3 regions of the Sessilibacter sp. MAH1 genome follow, and region 3 is predicted to be linked to each of the others. Evidence: predicted binding sites of a transcription regulator. Region 3 holds the regulator's gene; each other region holds the start of a gene.
What was found. The regulator PhoB, encoded in region 3, activates phosphate uptake and scavenging genes when phosphate is short. The targets are predictions, from matches to a motif close to TGTCATAAANNTGTAACA.
Positions count from the first base shown of each region.

Region 1: a site for PhoB is predicted at 2,842-2,859, ahead of ACYQ28_RS18560 (ExeM/NucH family extracellular endonuclease). Genes of this name have one in related genera too.
Region 2: a site for PhoB is predicted at 3,727-3,744, ahead of ACYQ28_RS02750 (phosphatase PAP2 family protein). Genes of this name have one in related genera too.

Region 1 covers NZ_BAAGIC010000029.1:1,144-7,868, forward strand. Annotated here, with positions in the region: gene ACYQ28_RS18560 (ExeM/NucH family extracellular endonuclease) at 110-2,650, opposite strand; gene ACYQ28_RS18565 (DUF817 domain-containing protein) at 3,035-3,868, opposite strand; gene ACYQ28_RS18570 (hypothetical protein) at 4,146-5,012, shown strand; gene ACYQ28_RS18575 (helix-turn-helix transcriptional regulator) at 5,176-5,991, opposite strand; gene ACYQ28_RS18580 (class I SAM-dependent methyltransferase) at 5,999-6,670, opposite strand; gene ACYQ28_RS18585 (hypothetical protein) at 6,663-6,725, opposite strand, start outside.
Region 2 covers NZ_BAAGIC010000002.1:179,707-186,431, forward strand. Annotated here, with positions in the region: gene holB (DNA polymerase III subunit delta') at 1-424, shown strand, start outside; gene ACYQ28_RS02735 (PilZ domain-containing protein) at 604-948, shown strand; gene ACYQ28_RS02740 (TatD family hydrolase) at 1,111-1,887, shown strand; gene ACYQ28_RS02745 (MJ1255/VC2487 family glycosyltransferase) at 1,949-3,025, opposite strand; gene ACYQ28_RS02750 (phosphatase PAP2 family protein) at 3,153-3,665, opposite strand; gene ACYQ28_RS02755 (dUTP diphosphatase) at 3,884-4,522, shown strand; gene ACYQ28_RS02760 (malate dehydrogenase) at 4,718-5,698, shown strand; gene bcp (thioredoxin-dependent thiol peroxidase) at 5,801-6,274, shown strand.
Region 3 covers NZ_BAAGIC010000005.1:127,515-134,239, reverse strand. Annotated here, with positions in the region: gene ACYQ28_RS07070 (tetratricopeptide repeat protein) at 1-1,217, opposite strand, end outside; gene ACYQ28_RS07065 (GNAT family N-acetyltransferase) at 1,309-2,454, opposite strand; gene phoR (phosphate regulon sensor histidine kinase PhoR) at 2,687-4,009, opposite strand; gene phoB (phosphate regulon transcriptional regulator PhoB) at 4,066-4,770, opposite strand; gene ubiA (4-hydroxybenzoate octaprenyltransferase) at 5,036-5,917, opposite strand; gene ACYQ28_RS07045 (HU family DNA-binding protein) at 6,177-6,461, shown strand; gene ACYQ28_RS07040 (HDOD domain-containing protein) at 6,543-6,725, opposite strand, start outside.

The DNA of each region.
Region 1 (6,725 bases), on a different contig from region 3:
TTTGCGATGATTTAGTCTCGTTCAAATCGATAATTTTTACGCAAAAAAAGAGGCCTTTCGGCCTCTTTTTAGTACAACACATTGGTACTGACATGCGTTTATTTTGGTATTAATAGAATCCAAAATACTTAAAGAATTTGCGAATTTTTCGTTCAATCTTTTTCGCTTTACCGCGATTTTTCGCGTCCATTTCCAAGCTAACTAACACAGGGTTATGGTCAGAACTGCGATAAGGTCCTACCGAGGTGAAATCAATTAAATCACCGTTGGCAGGATTATAGAACGCAAGTGCTTGGTCGTAAGTTAACTGGAACAACTCAGTGGTGTTGATATCCCAATGCGTTACATCAACTGTGGCATCGGCCGCAGCAGGCGTCGCTAACACATGATCGAGAGCACCGATTTGGTCAGCGCCAAAGAAGTAGAACGAGTAACCCTCTGGATCAAAGGTATCGCGCAATGGAATATAACCAAAGGTCTCAGTTACCGGTACAGAAACGCCACCATCAAGCTGGGTGTTAACCGCAGTTACAATGGTATAGCCGCGTTCTTCTGGGGTGTATTCGGTAAGTACTGCTAGAGGATCTTCCTGGCTGTAGCTGTTTAGATCGCCCATGATTAACAGTTTTTCAGGCAAGTTCATCGCATCAAGCGCATTACCTAAGGTTACCGCCGCAGATACACGGAATGCGTTACAGCTGCCTTGAATGGAATCTAACGCCGTTGGGTTAACGTCATCTTCAAAACAAGTTGAGCCTTTTGATTTAAAGTGGTTAATCGCTAGCGCGAATTGATCACCAGTGGCGCGGTGACGGAAACTTTGTACCAAGGTATTACGTTGGCCAACAAAACGACCATTATTATCTTGCGATGGCAATGCAATACCGCGTAATCCGCCACGGGCAATTACTTTACGATGTTTGTAAATGATCGCGTTAGTAATGGCATCGGTACCGGTAATGGTTTCGTCGTCAGAACGAGCGAAACGATACACACGATCACCCAGTTGCGCGTTGATCGCATCAACCAATTGACGAATAGCACTGTCGTCGCCAAAGCCATCGTTTTCAACTTCGATCAAACCAATAACATCGGCGTCCAAAGCAATAATAGCGTTAACAATTCGAGCTTCTTGTAACGCGAACTCTTCTTCGTCAGCTGCACCACGGTTGGCTGGGTAGTCGAAGGTTACACTACCGTTGTCCAGTACAAGGCCATTAAAGTAGTTCAACACGTTAAAACTTGCGACAGTAACATCGGCAGGAATTAAATCAGGCGCCGCGGTACGAGTAGATGCAATTGAGAAGGTCTCTTTTACTGGGTTGATGCGATAGTTACCAAAAGAGAACATCACAGGACCAGTAGCAGAAACCGTTTCACCTACGCGAGGAGCGTTATCGTAATTCAAACCATCAAATTCTGGTGTTGAGTAATAGCTGATTTCATCTGGGAAGGTTCGACCATTATTGTCGTCAATCAACAAAATGTTCGCACTGGCATTAGCAACAGCCGCGTCATATTCAGGGCTGAACGGCGCACCGGCTTCGGTTGGAGTTAACTTAACAGAATCACTCAAGAACATTTCACCAAAGCGGGTGAAATTATCAAGGCTATAGATTGTTGCGTCGGTAACGGTTGCAACCATGCCTTCTACGGTTTCAAGATCAAGTTGACCTTCGTATGGCATTGGAATAAATGCAGGAATGACAGACTCAGCCGCAACACCACAATCTAATTGTTGCTCGGCGGTGATTTGACTGTTGTTAAAGAATTCTGAAGGAACACCCAAAACACGAGCGGTATCACCAACTTCTAACTCATCTAAAATGGTTGCAAAAACGAAGATACCTTCAGACGTTGCCGCATTACCATCAGAATCGCTAGGTTCTTCTTGTAGGAAATAACCATTATCACGTAAACCAGTGATAATACCTTCAACAACTACAGTATCTGTAGTGGTAACGCTTGCGCCATCACCTTGAATAGCACTGATCAAAGTCGCATCGCTAAAACACGCGCCAATCTCAACCGGTGGCGGAGTGTCGTCGTCATCATCGCCGCCGCCGACAGTGGTAAAGGTTGCCAAAGGCAAAGGATTGGCCGCTGTGGCGTTGCTGGTTTCACCATCGTAGGCGTTTGGCCCGCTGAAACTCCACTCAGTAATATCAAAAGTGCTGCTTGCCACCGAACCACTTAAACGATAAGCCCAACCGTCTAGGTATTCCCACGGTTGGCCGGTGCCATCAACGTCTACTTCACCGAACAAATCGACAACACTGCCGTTAAAGAACAACTCAATAGCGTCATCACCATTAATGCTCGCCGAACCGGATTCAAAAACAAACTCAGGCGTTACACCAAAAAAATCCGAAAAAGAAACGCTGTCGGTAACAACATATACATAACTGCCAGCACTCAAACTAACCGGAGAAAAGGTGAACTCTTGACCGTCGCTACCACCGCCGTTATTTGCCGAACCAAGGCCGTACAATGACGCATCGGCAATGTCTTCGGTTACATAAACTTCGTAGCCTTTAGGTAAACCACCGGGTAAAGGGCCGTCAAATATTCCTGTTAATACCATGCCGGCGCTGGCGCCCATACTCAACGAGAGTAAGGGTGCTGCCACGACTAACTTTTTCATGTCCATGGAAGATTCCTTTAAATAATTATTCAAGCGTTATTACAATCGTGCTGAACAAACACCACAAAGACAAATTCAACCGCTCCTACTGTTGAATCTTATTCAGCACTGACTATTTTGATCGTGAATTCGGGGTATTGAAGTATAACTGTTAGAGCCCCCTTATAGATAAGAATACATTGTGGGTTTTTCTAACATATGACGGTTTTAAGACAAGAAGACGTAATAAGAGAACGTGAATCGTTGATTAAAAATAAAAAACTTTGACTAACCCAAAGCTGCTAGCGACACCAAGAAGTGTCGCCAATTTCAACATCAAAACATTATTGCAGAACTAACGTTATTAAGCATGGTACTTTAATTTTCTAGCGTGTATTTAATGCAAAGGTTTTAATCAGAGATTTTACGAATTGTATTCACACAGGTAACCAACACAAAACTCACGTACATTAATAAATACCAAGCAATCAACTTTGAAAAAGAAACCAACTGCCAACCCTGCTGTTGATTGGGATAAACCCACACACTTGCATAGGTTGATATATTTTCGGCAAACCAAATAAATAACGCCACTAAAAACCAACCTAACAACAACGGCATGGCGCGATACTGTTTATCGACTCGAAAATAAATATTGGATTTATAAAAACAACCAACAATCAACGCTAATATAATCCACCGAAAATCCACAATAAAATGATGCGTAAAAAAATTCGCATACACCAACAGAGCTAAAATAAGTGTTATTCCAAAACGTGGATAATAATCAAAGCGAAAATCAAAAATTCGCCAAATTCTAGCAATATAACTACCCACAGCGCTGTACATAAACCCCGTGAACAAGGGTACATTACCAATACCCAAAACATAATCTTCTGGATACGTCCAAGAACCTATTGCGTCAGAAGTTTTAAACAACTCCATAAGCGTTGCAACAATGTGAAAAATCACAATAACCAACGACTCGCGCAACGTCTCAAGCTTAGTTGCCAACAAAAAAAGCTGAAAAACCACCGCTGACAAAAAGATAAAATCGTAGCGATGTAACGACTCAAAGGGATACCAAATCTTAGTTACAATAATAACCCCTAACAAAAACCCACCAAACAAACACGCATAAGCCTGCTTCAAGCCAAACAACCAAAATTCCCAAACAAAACGCTTAACCTTTTCCACAACAGCAATCCATATAATCAATCTAAGCGCCGTTTTTGCGAATTCCACGCAAAAACTCTTATAAAAAGTCCGCAGGCATGTAACAAGAAAAAAGTGTTAGCAATAAAAACAACTCAAGCTACTTTTTAAGCCTCGTTACAACAATAAATTATAGCATCAACCAAGTTTAATTTCGCAGAACTATAAAATAATTTCTTAAAATAGGAACAATCCAAAAACTCCTTATTTCTCAAAAAACTAGATGGAAATTTCCATCTAGTTCTTATTGAAAGAGCGTTTTAGCATTTTCTTATTCAAAATAACAAAACCAAATAGGGAATCTAAAATGAAACGAGAATTAATTTATTTACTGTCGGGTAGTTTATTACTATCTGGCTGCGGTGGCTCGAAGGGCCAAAGATCACCAGAAACAGCACAGGGAGTTTTTTTAGATGAGGCTGTGGAAGGGCTTACCTATGTTTCTGGTGAGCAAACAGGTGTTACCGATGAAAATGGTACCTTCACTTACGAGATTGGTAGCGAAATAATTTTCAGTATTGGGGATATTATAATTGGTAGTACACTTGGAGCCCCAATAATTACGCCGGTAGATTTGGTGACAGATGCCGAAGACGAAACCGATCCAACAGTCACCAATATCGCTCGATTTTTACAAACGCTGGATGACGACGCTGACCCATCCAACGGTATCCGTATAGTTGAAGGCGTTAGCGACGCTGCGATTAATATAGAAATCGATTTCACCTTGAGCGTGGCAAACTTCACCGAAGATGGCCAAGTGCAAACAGCTATTACCGATTTAACAACGTTCACTACAGCCGGAGCACGCAACCTAGTATCCGTGCTTAGCGCCCAAGCCCATCTTAGTACGACATTAATTAGCCAGTTTGCCGGGCAATATCAAGGTACTTTTCTCGGTGAGGAGGATGGTGAGAGCTTTGGTGGCAATTATACCTTCACGATTAATGCATCGGGAGAGTTAATGGGAAGTGGTACCGGTGATGATGGTCCGTTTGGTTTCGGAGGAAGTATTAATAGCCGTGGTGATGCTACAGCCGCGGGTGCGTCTGGTGGCGTATTTGGGGAAGCAACAACATTTCAAATTTCCATCTCAGAAGACGGATCTTTCACAGGAACATTTCAAAATACTGTGGAAGGTTTTGAAGGCACTGTTGAAGGCAATCGCAGTTAAATTCTAAACCAACTAACTGCAAATACATTAATAATTATAAGCGGGCCATTTACACCTCTGTAAAAATTTCACTGACCGGATGAAAAGGAATTCACCGGAACTTTTAATTTCCGATAGCCTCGATAAAAGCCTTGATCAAGACATCAATAACAACAAGCACTTTTCATAACCCAATGTTTACTAGAGAGTGGAACCTAATTAAACCTGCTATATAAAACAATCTCTCCCTAGATACATCGCCAAATTTCACCCTCAACCTCTCAACTACGTTACCGGCATACTTGTATTGTATGTTTGCTTTTTCAGCAGCCCTCTTTAATGGAATTCCTTCGGCTAAAAGAAGTAGTAGTTGCTTTTCTGTAAAGGAGAGTTTTTTCAAGAAAGGCAGATAAAAATTAGCTTGGTACTGCGGCGTTAAAATAATACGATCGCTGAAGATTCGGCACAACCGACTAAACAATTGTATTCGTTCATCAAAAAGCTTATCGAAATAATATTTTTCTTCGGAGCTAGTAATACTAACACCAGCAATACTATCGCCATTTTTAAAAGTGGGAATAGAAATAGCGTTTTCAATTTGATAATCGGATCTGGCAATCTCAATGAGTCTCTTTTCGTCCCTATCCACTCGTCTCTGTTCAACTGCTTGCCACCAATGAACAGGCTTCAGATCATTATTCAAAACGCATTTAATGACAAAGTCGTGCTCACCCAGATTATCTTCCTCGTACTGGGAAATAAATCCGTCACTGAAAGTATCAGACTTAACAAACACTGGCGAGTTTTCTTGTAGATTATTTAAAACAACAGGAGGAATATAGGTATAAGAAACGCCCTCAAAACCCAACTGATTGGCGACAACTTCTAACGAGTGGAATAAATCAGACATGGTTTTAGAATTATCAAGAGACTCAATAAAATCCAAAACCATGTTGGCGTAAGCATTACTTCCCTGTAAAGAATTTACATCCGTATTCATAATTTTTTTACAATTGAGGTTTAACTAAGACCAAAAAATTCATACCTCCAAGATAAAACTTTTGATGGCATGATTCAACATCAAATCCAACCGACAAACATTCTCGTGCCAAATCTCCCATACTAATAAAACTGGCTGTATTATTATGCGCGAGAGATTCATTGTGCTGCTTAAAAATATTCCAAAAAGGATGCCTAACAAGTTCTCGCCGAGAATGCTCTAATAATGCCGCTATATTAATAGCTTGATTAGCCGTTGCCAAAACAAATTTCCCACCCGGCTTTAATAATGCATATATATTTTTTAGTTTTAAAATTGGATCAGTCCAAGAATAATAACTCATTATGGAGACAGCACTATCATAGGTACCGTCGCAATAAGTCTCAATATCCCCTACAACCGCATTAAAATTATCGCAATTGAATAACGAAATTGTATTTTTTGTTGATTCGACCATTGAAATAGATAAATCTATTCCGGTATAACTGGTAATATTACGATTACTCATTAAATACGAAACCAACTTACCTGTTGCACAGCCAATATCAAGTACATTACCGTTTAATTGCTGAGCGCATTCAACATAAACCTCATGTTGAACAAATGTTGTTACTTGTGCGTGACAATTAGCGTATTGATTCCAATCTTCTATTTGATAATTAGGACAAGCATTAGTCATAACTACCTCCTAGTCGAACTCGAAATTGAATATCTCGATCTTCATCGGTCCAAAA
Region 2 (6,725 bases), on a different contig from region 3:
GCTAGAAACAATGACTGATTTAAATGCTCTAGAGTTGCTCGAATTTTCCGGTGGCGCCCCTTTACGAGCGTTAGAATATTGTGATGTTACGATACTGGACGAACATAAAAAGATGGTCAGTTTGGTTTCACAGGTATATGACGGCGCGATTTCACCGCTCCTAGCCGCAGCACAATTACAAAAGCAAGATTTGCAATCGGTATTAACCTGTCTTCTTAATAATCTCGACTCTAAAGTCAGATCTGTTTTTTTGGGTGGGAATGAAGTTGATCCTCGTCTTACATGGTCGCTTCAAAAAATGTATGGCTTGAGGGACATTGTTATAGGTCTCTCTCACCAAATTACTAATGGGGCTAATCCTAATAAACAATTGGCGCTTGAAGAGATTTTTTATTCTTATGCTCAATGTGGTGTTAATCGATAAGTGTTCAAATGACGGAGTCAATTTCCTATCCGTTAGAAATTGATCTATAGTTGAGCAAAGCAATACCAGTTCAAAAGATTGACATTAGATTTTGATCATTTTAACAATATCTAATATTCTTAAGCGCTTGTTTACATTCAGTGCTTATTGATTCGAATTCAACAACTTGGCAGATATATATGGGTAGTGGTGCGCGTAACGGGATATTGTCTCTAACCATCAAAGATAAAGCAGTTCTTTACGCGGCGTACATGCCCTACGTACAAAATGGTGGCTTATTCATTCCAACACCAAAACCCTTTAATTTGGGTGATGAAGTGTTTATGTTATTGAATTTAATGGATGAACCCGAAAAAATACCTGTGGCTGGAAAAGTCATCTGGATTACGCCAAAAGGTGCACAAGGCAATCGTGCAGCAGGAATTGGTGTTCAGTTTAATGACCAAGACGACGCCGCTAACCGAAAAATAGAAACCTATTTAGCCGGCGCTTTAGAGTCTGATCGAATGACTCACACAATGTAATCTGTTTAGAGATCTGTTTGAGTTTGTTACTGCTGTTACTCCCTTCTTTTAATAAATTAATTTGTTTCAGATCTTGTTCTTTTAGATAATAAGATCGTTGCTATTTTTTGAATAAGCAATGCCTTATTTTCAAACTTTTAATTATCCTCATAGTTTTAGCTCATGTTAATTGATTCCCACTGCCATCTTGATCGATTAAATCTAGCCCCTTACGGCGGCGATTTATCGAAAGCCATTGCCGCTGCCATTGATCGCGGCATTACTGAAATGCTGTGCATTTCGATCAGCTTGCAAAACAGAGCAGATGTTTTAGCGATTGCAGAGCAATACGACAGTATTTGGGCGTCCACCGGTGTTCATCCATTAGACGTGCAGTCAGGTGTTGCTTCAGTAGAAGATTTGATCCAGTGGACTCGTCATCCCAAGGTGGTTGCTGTTGGCGAAACGGGTTTAGATTACTACTACGACACAGAAACCAAAGCGCTACAACAGGAAAGCTTTGCTATTCACCTGCAAGCTGCTGGTCAAGAAAATATCCCTGTTGTGGTACACACGCGTTGCGCGCAAGAAGATACTCTTAACTTAATTAAAGCTCATGGTAATCTCGAGAGTGCTGGCGTATTGCATTGTTTTACAGAGACTTGGGATATGGCTTCAAAAGCCATTGATCTGAATTATTACATCTCGATTTCTGGGATTGTTACCTTCAAAAATGCTGACGATTTACGCGATGTCGTAAAAAAAATTCCCCTCGATCGTTTGTTGGTTGAAACCGACTCTCCTTATCTAGCACCAATTCCATACCGTGGTAAAAAGAACGAGCCTAAGTATGTAAAAGAGGTGGCAGAGTACATCGCTGGACTTAGAGGTGTTTCGTTTGAAGAGTTGTCTTCGATAACGTCTGAAAATTTTAAACGTCTTTTCTCAAAGGCTGCTTAATCGAGACAACCTGAGCCAACAAATACGTATTAAGAAAATCTAATAAATAATTGTATCGAATCTAAAATTGCAATGAATACCTAGTGGCAAAGTTCGCTAAATCAGGTGACTGAACACTCTCCCATAAAGATTTTGCCAGAGTGGCTCTGGTTTCTACTGTCCATTCACCTTCAGAAATCCACTCAACGATTTTAGCCGCAACGTTTGGATATTTAATTTGTAAATTAGGTTGATTGCTTAACCACTTACTGATTACATCGGTATTGAGCTTTTCCATAACACCTCCTAAGCCCAAAACTTTTAAGGCTTCTGCGTTAGAAAGCTGCTCCATTTGCCCGTGTAATGGTTTAACCAGTACTTTTTTACCGAGCTCAAGCGCTTCACTCACTAATTCAAATCCAGCATTACAAATTACGGCATTAGCTGACTTTAAATCGGACTTAAATCCCTCTCGGCTCAGTGGCCTTAAATGAAGGTTTTCATCATCAATTATGGAGTCAAATTCGCCGTAAAAATAAAACTCATAGTCAGAAATAGGCCTGAGAGTATCGATTACTTTTTGTTGATCTTCAAAACCTAGATATACCAAAACTTTATTCTCGGCTACGGGTGTATCTGAGTTTGGAATGTCTGCAATGGGGGGCAAAATCGGGTAACCAAAGTGATGCCAATGGAGGCCTAAACCAATTTTTGCGGGCGCAAAATTACGCATAATTCCCTTGGTGAAGAGGTTTTCGCCTTTTTTGGGAATATTAAAATCAAATGCATATTGATGACCGACGCCAATAACAGTTTTGTTGTTACGCTTGCCTGACCATGCAGTTATAGGCTCAAAATCCGTTAGAATTAGATCATAGTCGTCAAGATTTATTGTTTTAATATCTCTTACTAACTGACGGATACGATTTTTTTTAACAGTGGCAATAGGGTCTATTTTTCCAGATTTATGAACAAATGTTAGACCATCCAAACATTGCCAATTATTGAAGGGTTGCATATCGAAATATTTATTTCGATCACGTCCGCTGAACAGATAATCTACTTCAATGTTTGGAAAACTCGAAAAAGCTGCTGATAGCGCTCTGGCGCGGGTGATGTGCCCATTACCGGTGCCTTGCACACCGTAGAGAATCTTCATCAATAAACCTTATATTGTACTTAAGAGAACTTTATCGCTGTGGTTGTTTTCGATTCATTCTTTGAATGTTAATCGAGAACCAGCTGGCCAAAGAGTTTCAATTGATAAACTTTGGCGGAAATTTACATTAAAACGCGTTAAGAACAAGTAGCGAGCACGCACTTCCTAGTGATGCGCCAGCGACAATATCTGTTGGGAAATGCACACCGAGCATGACTCTTGATAATCCAACGGTACTGGCCCAGCAAAGTAGCAGATAATAAACGGCAGGAAAAAGGCTTCCTAAAAGAAGGGCCATCATAAAGGCTGCTGACGTGTGCCCCGAAGGAAAGCTAAATTGGTCTGATGGAATTACAAGGGATTGAAAGTTGGGTAGGGCTTGTGGTGGGCGATTACGTTTGAATCGATTCTTCAAAAAGTAGTAGGTCGAGCGTTCTATAGCAAAGGCTGCAAATACCTTTGGTAAAAAGTTGACATAACCATAGACTGCCATAAACATAGCCGCGATTGCATAAAGCTGGCCATCGGCGGATTTAGAAACCCATCGACTTGCTTTAGAAATGCTTCGGTAATATTTAAAATTATGGCAACGTTCGAAGGTTGCTACATCAAAAGCATGAATGTTTTGCAATAGTTTCATCAGTTTCTTCCCTAAGCTGGAAATACTCTAAAACTGAGTTATTACATTTTAATGAGCAAATTGTGGAATTATGATGACATTATGATCAGTCCGATTTCATATTTAATTTGCTCTTAGGTTTATTAGTAAATCGTTAAGGAACCTCTGATTAAATCATTGATGAGTTAATCAGAGGTTCCTTAAGTTAAATTTTCTTTAATTATTAGGTCCTGCTGTTCATGAATAAAACCCAAGTGGCAGAAATGCTCAACTTACAAAATCAGATCAATACAAAAGTTCATGAGGATTGGCGTAACCAACGTTTTGAATGGTACCGTGCAGTTTGGGTGGAGTGTGCCGAATTGCTGGATCATTACGGGTGGAAATGGTGGAAAAAACAGACTCCAGATATCAAGCAGGTTCAGTTAGAGCTGATTGATATCTGGCATTTTGGTTTAAGCATGGTGCTTGAATCACATTCGGATACAAATTCCGCAGCAGACTATGTTGTGAATGAATTTCAGAACGCTTCTACTATCCAATCGATCGACTCTGATTTTAAGACTCTACTTGAGAAATTTACAGGGCAGGTTTTGGTTGAAAAAACGTTTAATTTTGGTTTATTTCTTCAATTACTGAATTTAGCAGAACTCGATTTTGCTGAACTCTATAGAACCTATGTTGGTAAGAACGTATTGAATCGTTTTCGCCAAGATAATGGATACCAAGATGGCAGTTACCAAAAAACTTGGAAAGGCCGTGAAGATAATGAATGGCTACAGGATATTTTGGAAGAATTAAAACAAGAAGAGTGCGTTAATGGCGTATTTTCGGAGGTTTTATACCAAAGATTGGTCGATACCTATTCTAGACTTTAGTAGCAATATAGTCCGAAACTATGTGATAAATTGCAGGAAAAGTATCGGTTTGGGTGAAATTTTGTTCAATTCTAACAAAATTGAATAAAGCCCAATCTTTTACAGGTGAAAATTACCGCCAAATACCTATAATTGGCGCACCTCTTCAACAGCCGCAAGCGGTTGTCAACTTCAAAACATGAATGGAGAAATACAGTGAAATCACCAGTACGTGTTGCCGTAACCGGCGCAGCGGGCCAAATTAGTTATTCACTTTTATTTAGAATTGCAGCTGGGGAAATGCTTGGTCCAGATCAACCTGTGATTTTACAAATGTTGGAAATTACTCCAGCGTTAGGCGCTCTTAAAGGCGTTGCAATGGAGCTTGATGACTGTGCATTCCCATTACTTGCCGGTATGGTATGCACTGACGATGCCAATGTTGCATTTAAAGATGCAGATTTTGCTTTGTTAGTGGGTGCTCGTCCTCGTGGTCCAGGTATGGAGCGTAAAGATCTTCTTGAAGCAAACGCTGCTATTTTCTCTGCTCAAGGCAAAGCGTTAAACGACAACGCTTCACGTGGCGTTAAAGTTCTTGTTGTTGGTAACCCAGCAAACACTAACGCTTTAATTGCTCAACGTAATGCGCCAGACCTTAACCCGCGTCAGTTCACCGCAATGACGCGCCTAGATCACAACCGTGCTCTAACTCAGCTTGCTCAAAAAACTGGCAAATCCATCAACGATGTTAAAAACTTGGTAATCTGGGGCAACCACTCTTCAACTCAGTACCCAGACATTCACCAAACCACCGTTGACGGCACCGATGCAATGTCTTTGATCGACCAAGCATGGTATGAAGCCGACTTTATCCCAACCGTACAAAAACGCGGTGCAGCAATTATTGATGCTCGTGGTGCTTCTTCTGCTGCATCTGCTGCAAACGCTGCAATTTTCCATATGCGCGATTGGGCTCTTGGTTCTGTAGAAGGCGATTGGGTTTCTATGGGCGTTTATAGCGATGGTAGCTATGGCATCGACAAAGGTTTGATCTACTCATTCCCTTGTGTATGTAAAGATGGCGATTGGACTATTGTTCAAGGCGTTGAACTTAATGAGTTCTCTGTCGCGAAAATGAAAGCGACTGAAGATGAACTTAAAGAAGAGCGTGATGCAGTAGCTCACTTACTTCCTTAATAGTTATCTTAATTAGCTTCTCAAAAAGGCTCAGCATTTGCTGGGCCTTTTTTGTTTGTTACGATTGAGTTATCGAATTGAAATTTGAACAAAGAGAATAAGATGACATATCCTAAAATCGGTAATTTGGCCCCAGTATTTAGCTTACAGAATCAACGAGGCGAAGAGGTTTCTTTAAAACAATTTCGTGGCGAAAAATGGGTTGTGGTTTATTTTTATCCAAAGGCATCAACGCCGGGATGTACCACCCAAGCTTGTGGACTTAGAGATATTCAAGCCGAACTTGCAGCGCGAGATGTTGTGGTGCTTGGCTTAAGCCCTGATCCTGTTTCGCGATTGGAAAAATTTGCCGATAAGCAATCGTTAAATTTTGATTTGTTGGCCGATGAAGATCATCAGATTGCAGAAAAATATGGCGTATGGCAGCTCAAAAATTTTATGGGTAAAGAATTTATGGGTATTGTTCGTACTACGTTTATTATCGATAGTGAAGGTCGTTTGGTAAAAGTATTGGATAAATTCAAAACAAATAACCACCACGAAGTACTGTTAGAGGTGTTGTCTCAACTTCAATAGCTATTTATCTATTGTTGAAAGTCATTGAGGATGCTGGTTCTTATTTTTGAGTAAGTATCAGCATTAAATAGAATTTTTGTTCTCCCTTCCGCTGTTTTCTCCATTTTATTTTGTGAATTTTGTAGCAAATATAATTTTCTAAATTGGTATTACCCACTTTTAGTAATCTTTTTAAATTCCTGTTAATCCTGATTTTCTAATTAATAACGAAATAAATTTATACCCAAATACCGGGTATTATTTAGAGGTTTTATCCTCAATGTTATGCAATTTTTAAAATGCATTTGTCCTGCAAAAACATCAAAAACAGCTATGGTTAAATTATCTATTTCACAATAAAAAATGATCTTATGGGTTCTAGTTTTAAGCGTTGGCGCCTAATTTTGCATCAACTGTTTGAAGTTGCAGCTATTTGTAAAAATCTAATATTCATAAAATGAATTATAATAAC
Region 3 (6,725 bases):
GCTTGCACGTAATCAAGATGACAATCGGCGTCGTCGGATGCGTTGTGGCGAAACAGTTGTCGGGCTTCGTGATTGCTTTTCTCAGCCGTTGGTTTGTTCATTGCCTGCTCTAAACTCGATAAAATCAGGCCGCCTTTGAGCTGTACATCAAGATCATCGGGATTGTCTTTGAGTTTACGAGTGAGAATTTTGCGCGCCTTTTCGGCTTGTTCGTAAGACTCCTTTGTGGATGAGTCGCGGGCCCAATGGGCGGCTTTGCGAGCAAAGTTATACACGTCCGATTCGTCTTCGTGAATACTGTTCATGCCCCACTTAATGGCGTGCTGAAAACTTCGTGTGCTGGTTTTGACGTCGCCGTTGGCTTCGGCGATTTCGGCCAATTTACGATGTCGCAACACCGATTTTGGCGACAACTTACAAGCATGTTCGATTTCTTCTTGGGCTTTATCGATATCCGAGCGCGACAAATGTACCCGAGCTAACAGGTCTCGGGCCTCAACGTAGCGTTGATCGTGGGCGAGCACTTTTTGCAGAATAATTTCCGCTTGATCCATGGCGCCAAGCTCAACCAAGGTTTCGGCTAAACCCAGCATGGCCCAAGGCAGCGGTCGCTGTTCAACAATGCTTTCGTAGTGCTCGCGGGATTTATGCAGTTCACCCAGTAAGAATAAAATCCGGCCTTTGATGCGCTCTATTTCAAACGCAAACTTAGCACCGCTGGCGAGCATTTTTTCGCAGACTTCAATGGCTTCGCGGTAGTTTTTTTCGGCGAAGAGTTTTTTGATCGGCAGTAAGGCTTCGTGTTTGATCAAGACTCGATCGAGCCTCAGGCAAAATTGCTTGGGCGTAAAGGGTTTGGCAACGTAGTCATCCGGCTGGCTTTCTATGGCGCCGAGCACCATTTCGCGAGAGGTTTCTGCGGTGATCATGACAAACAGGCCCACGGGAGTGAGCAGCTTTTTAGCGCGCAGCGCTTCAAGCAATTGCTGGCCATCTTGGCTGCGGCCCAGATTGTAGTCGCAGATGATCAAGCTATATGGACGGGATCTACACATCGACATCGCCTCCTGCGCGTTAGCGGCGGTATCGATTCTGGCGATGCCTTGAGTACTGATCATGCGCTTCATGGCGCCGCGCATTTCGGGCATGTCGTCAACAATTAAGCAGTTGTGACGCTCATAGAGCTTAATCAGTTCGAGTTTGGTTATTAGGGTCAAAGCGGTCTCTGGGTCAATTGCGTCTAACTAAAGAAGATTCCCATTAATTAAGAATCTTCTAGAAGTTTAGATGAAATTGATCGCTTAGCTTTTATTCCTGTTTGAAAGGTAGCATTTCTGTGGTTTCTGCCATGTATTGCTCAATGCCTGGCTTTTCGCGTCGTAAAAAATCGCGAATGGCTTCGTCGAATCGACTGTCTGCCAACCAGTGATTTGACCAGGTGGCGGTTGGTGTAAAGCCGCGCTGGATCTTGTGTTCGCCCTGTGCACCGGGATCAAAACATTGAATGCCCTGCTCTATGGCGTATTCGATACCTTGGTAGTAGCAGGCTTCAAAGTGCAGCGAATCGTACTCATCGCGACACCCCCAATAGCGACCAAAAAGATGCGTGCTACTTTTAAAACACAAAGCCGCCGCGACCAGTTTGTCGTTGGTGTAGGCTTGAACCATCATCAGGTTTTCGGGCATGGTTCTACCCAGAGTTTGAAAGAAATCTCCGGTTAGATAGCCATCATGGCCGCTGCGTTTTAGATAGGTAAGGCGGTAGAACTCGTAGAATTTGCGCCATTGCGCTTCGGTAATGTCTCTGCCTTCACAGCGTATCAAGGTGACGTTTTGAGACTCAACCTTCTGGCGCTCTTTTTTAAGGTTTTTACGCTTACGGCTGGCAAATGTCGCTAAAAAGTCGTCAAAATCTCTGAAATCTTGATTATACCAATGAAACTGGCAGCCTTGGCGCAAGGCAAATCCCGACTGCTCTAAATGGCTTGCCGCCTTGATATCACTGAACAAACAATGCCACGACGACGCGCCTATTTTTGCAGCCTGGTCGGTGATCACTTCTGCCATTTGAGTCATTAACGTTTGTTGCTGTTGTTCGTCGAGATGATTGGCAAAGCAAAAACGTGGGCCGGTAGCCGGTGTAAAAGGAATAGCACTTAACAGCTTTGGATAGTAATGCAGGCCGTTGCGGTGGTAGGCGTCGGCCCATGCCCAATCAAATACGTATTCGCCATAGGAATGGCCTTTAACAAACAGTGGCAGCAAAGCGATCAGTTGATCTCCTTGGTAAACCGTTAGGTGAAAAGGTTGCCAGCCGGATTCGGCGGTGGTTGCGCCACTGCTTTCTAAGGCGTGTAAGAATTCATGTCTTAAAAATGGATAATCACCACCGGCGACGCGATTCCAGTCGTTGGCGTCAACATCGGTAACACTGGTTACAAACTTAAAATCCATACAAATTATCCAAGCGCAGGTTCGATGTGATACTGGGTTTAACGCTGCGAGCGTTAATGCCATTTTCGCGAGTTGCGAAAGCTATGCCGTAGGGCTTATCAAACTAGAACTGGGACGAGAGTTCAACCGATAGTTGCAAAACACTGTTTTCGAAATTGTGTTTTCGAAATTGTGTTTTCAAAACTGTGCTTTCTGAAATCCAGAGTCGGTACGACTTCTGAAATTAACGATGTTATTCGCTATCGTTTAACGATGACGGGCGGTGTTCTTGAACGACGCGATCCAGACGGAAGCTACAGGTAAATGTGCTGCCGTGGTTGATTCGACTGGTAATTTCAAGAAGGGCTTGGTGACGTGATAATACGTGCTTAACAATGGCCAGCCCTAAACCGGTGCCGCCGGTGTCTAGGCTGCGGCTGGCGTCAACGCGATAAAAGCGTTCGGTAAGTCTGGGAATGTGGCGCGCTTCAATACCTATGCCGTGGTCTTCAATGGCGATATGACCGCCGCCTTCATCAACGTAAGCGTGCAGAATGATTTGGCTTTTGGCCGGTGAATAACGCACGGCGTTGTACACCAAGTTAGAAATACAACTGCGTAGCTCTTCGATAACGCCAATCAACAAAAAGTCTTCGTCGGCGTCGATTTCAAACTGATGAGCCTTGTCGCCACTGAGGTCTTGGGCGTCGTGGACGATGCTTTGCAGCAAATCGGCGACGTTAATTTTTGTCTCTCGCAGGCTGCTGTCGTCGGTTTCAAGGCGTGTCAAAGTCAGCAGATCTTCAATGATCAAGGTCATGCGTTTCGATTGCTGTTCCATTTGGCTGATGGCTTTTTGCCAAACACCGGGCAGCGAATCGGCATTATCGGCCATGGTTTCTAAGTAACCCCGCACCACTGTCAGCGGTGTACGCAGTTCGTGAGAAACGTTACCGATAAAGTCTTTGCGCATTTGTTCAAGCTTTTGCAGCCGTGAAATATCGCGCACCACCATCAGGTAGTCGCCTTGGCCGTAGCGGTTGATTTGAAAACTTAAGAATTGATCGCTATCGGTGGCCGACGGCATGGTTAGCGGTTCTGAGTAATCTTCGGCTTCGAGGTAGCGCACAAAGCGCGGCGAGCGCAGGTAGTTAACGATGGGTTTGCCGTGATCGCCCGGTTGTAGGCCGATCAGTCGCCGGGCACTTTGGTTCCACCATTGAATGGACGCTTGGTCGTCTAAAATAATCACCGCGTCCTTGAGTGCGGCGGTAGTTTCTTGCACCCGAAGAATCAGTGATTGTAAGCGGTGCTTTTCTTTGTTGTGCCTTTCGCGATTGTTGGAGACCTGGTAATAAACCTCCTCCCAAAAGCCGGTGGCATTGGGCACCTGGCCGATACTGCGAGTGGTTAGCCAACGCTCAAGCTTGCGCATGTTGTACAGCGTCCAAGCGCCGTACAACACATTGGCCAGCAATAAGGTATACAGTGGATAACCAATGACGAGACCAAGTACAGCCGCAACTGCGATAGCGACTAAAAATTGCCGAAATTCAGATACAAAGCCACGATGCACGAGTGATCTCGAGTGATAGGTTTACGACATTAAAGCTCAAGTATAAGCGATTTATCTTAAGCTTTTTCGGTGACTTTGATGGAAAAACGGTAACCGGTGCCACGCACGGTTTGAATAAAGCGGTCGTGGTCGTCTTGAGTTAAGGCTTTACGCAGGCGACGAATGTGAACGTCAACGGTGCGTTCTTCCACATAGACGTTGCCGCCCCAAACGTGGTCAAGCAGTTGGCCGCGAGTGTACACACGTTCTTGGTGGGTTAAGAAGAACTCCAGCAAGCGGTATTCGGTTGGACCCATATCGATGGGTTTCTCGTTGATGGTAACGCGGTGGCTTACCGGGTCGAGTACTAGGCCTTCGACCGAAATTGGGCCACTGGTAGAGGCAGAGTCGGTGCGACGTAAAACTGCTTTTAAGCGAGCGACCAGCTCTCTGGGTGAGAAGGGCTTGGTGATGTAGTCATCAGCGCCGACTTCTAAACCTTGTACCTTGTTGTCTTCCTCGCCTTTAGCGGTAAGCATGATGATTGGAATTTGCGAAGTAACCTCATCGCGCTTGAGGCGACGAGCTAATTCGATACCGCTGGTGCCAGGTAACATCCAATCGAGCAGAATCAAATCTGGCTTTTCATCCACAATCAGGGTGTGTGCCGTCTGCGCATCCATGGCTTCAAGGCATTTATAATCCGCCATTTCAAGTGCTACACGCAGCATATCTCGAATGGAGGATTCATCGTCTACGATCAAAATTGTTTTATCGGCCATGGTTGCACACCGGAATTGTGAATTTAAGGAGGCGTTTTAAGCTGGGTGCATTTAATAAAGGTTTTGTTTCGCTTTTATGACAATCATAGCAATTGGTTGTGATAAATCTGTAATTTGTGTGAAACACACAGGTATATTGGCGAAAACTGTCTAATGAGTTAGTAATTGCCGCAGAATTCATAAGGTTTAGGGCATAAAAATCGTAATGCTTAGATGCCTAAATTTTTAAATGCCTAAATTTTTAAATGCCTAAATTTTTAAATGCTTAAAGCAAATAATCAGCCGCGATCGCCACGAATAAAACCACACCCACCCACTGATTATTCTTAAACGCCTTGAAACATTGCTCCCGCTCGCGATTGCGAATCAAATATTGCTGATACACAAACAAACCCGCGCAAATGGCCACGCCAATGGAATAAATCCAACCCAATTTGGCGTTATCACCGATCAGTATCATGCCGAATAGCGTCAGCACTTGTAGACACCCAGTAATAACCTTGTCCATATCGCCAAACAATACCGCGGTGGATTTCACGCCAATTTTTAAGTCGTCATCGCGATCGACCATGGCGTAGAAGGTATCGTAGGCAATCACCCAGAGCAGATTGGTAAAGTAAATGACCCAAGCGGTTTTTGGCAACGTGTTGGTTTCAGCCGTAAATACCATGGGAATTCCCCAAGAGAATGCAGCACCTAATACGACCTGTGGCATATGCGTGTAGCGCTTGGCAAATGGATAAGCACTGGCGAGTAGTAATGCCGCAAATGACAGCGCAATGGTTTGCCAATTGGTCAGAATCACTAACGCAAAGGCCAAAGCACACAAGGCTATAAAAAGGAACAGTGCATTGCCTTCCGATAGTCTTCCAGCCGCCAGCGGACGTTGGTTGGTACGCTTAACCTTGCCATCAAAGTTGCGGTCGGCGTAATCGTTGATAACGCATCCGGCGGAGCGCATCACAAAGACGCCGAGGGTAAAAATAATTAGGGTGCTGACGCTGGGCTCGCCTTCTGAAGCAATCCAAAGCGCCCAATAAACCGGCCAGAGCAACAATAGACTGCCCACCGGTTTATCCATTCGCATCAATTTTAGGTAGTCGTTCCAGTCGCCGGATTTTGGGGTTACGTATTTCTCAAGATTCATTAATGGCTCGACAAACTTCTTTGGCTATAACTCAAATCGTTAAAATTTGGCTTAAAAACAGGTGGTAAATCAATTTGGCTGCGATCTTACGGCCTTAGCGGCTTGATAAAGCCATAATTTCGACTAAAAAGAAAGCCAGAGGTGTTTAAAGTGCGCGACAAAGCGAGTTATTTAGTTAGGGATTTCTTAACTTGTTTTGAGCGTTGCTGTGGTTTTGAAGAAAGATTTAACAATTACAACAACAGAGAAATCATTCGCCATGCATAAAACTGAATTGGTCAACGCCGTCGCCGAAAGTGCCAACATCACCAAAGAAAAGGCACATGACATCATTTCCACCATTCTCGATGAAATCACCAACGCATTAAGTCGCAACGAGTCGGTTAATATTTTGGGTTTTGGATCGTTTAATCCCAAAACACGAGCCGCTCGCACTGGGCGCAGTCCTGCGACCGGTGAGCCAATCGAAATCACCGCCAGTAACAGCGTGTCTTTTAAGCCCGGAAAACAATTGAAAGATCTAGTCAATCAAGCATCTTCATAGCCGTTCGCGAGTTTTCTTTGCAAAGATCGACGCCACAAAAAAGCCCTCAGATGAGGGCTTTTGGTTATTTGCAAACTGCGATTAATGGCTGAGTTCGTTGGCGATGGTTTCTAGCTCTAGGGCGGATTCAATAATGTTATCGAGGGTTTCGTCTAAATCGGTTTGAGTCAAATGCACGCGGGCGAGCATTTCTGGCGACAGTGGCTGTTTGGGGCCGTCCGCTAAGCCTCTTAAGCACAAGATGCGATGGGAGATGTACAAAAG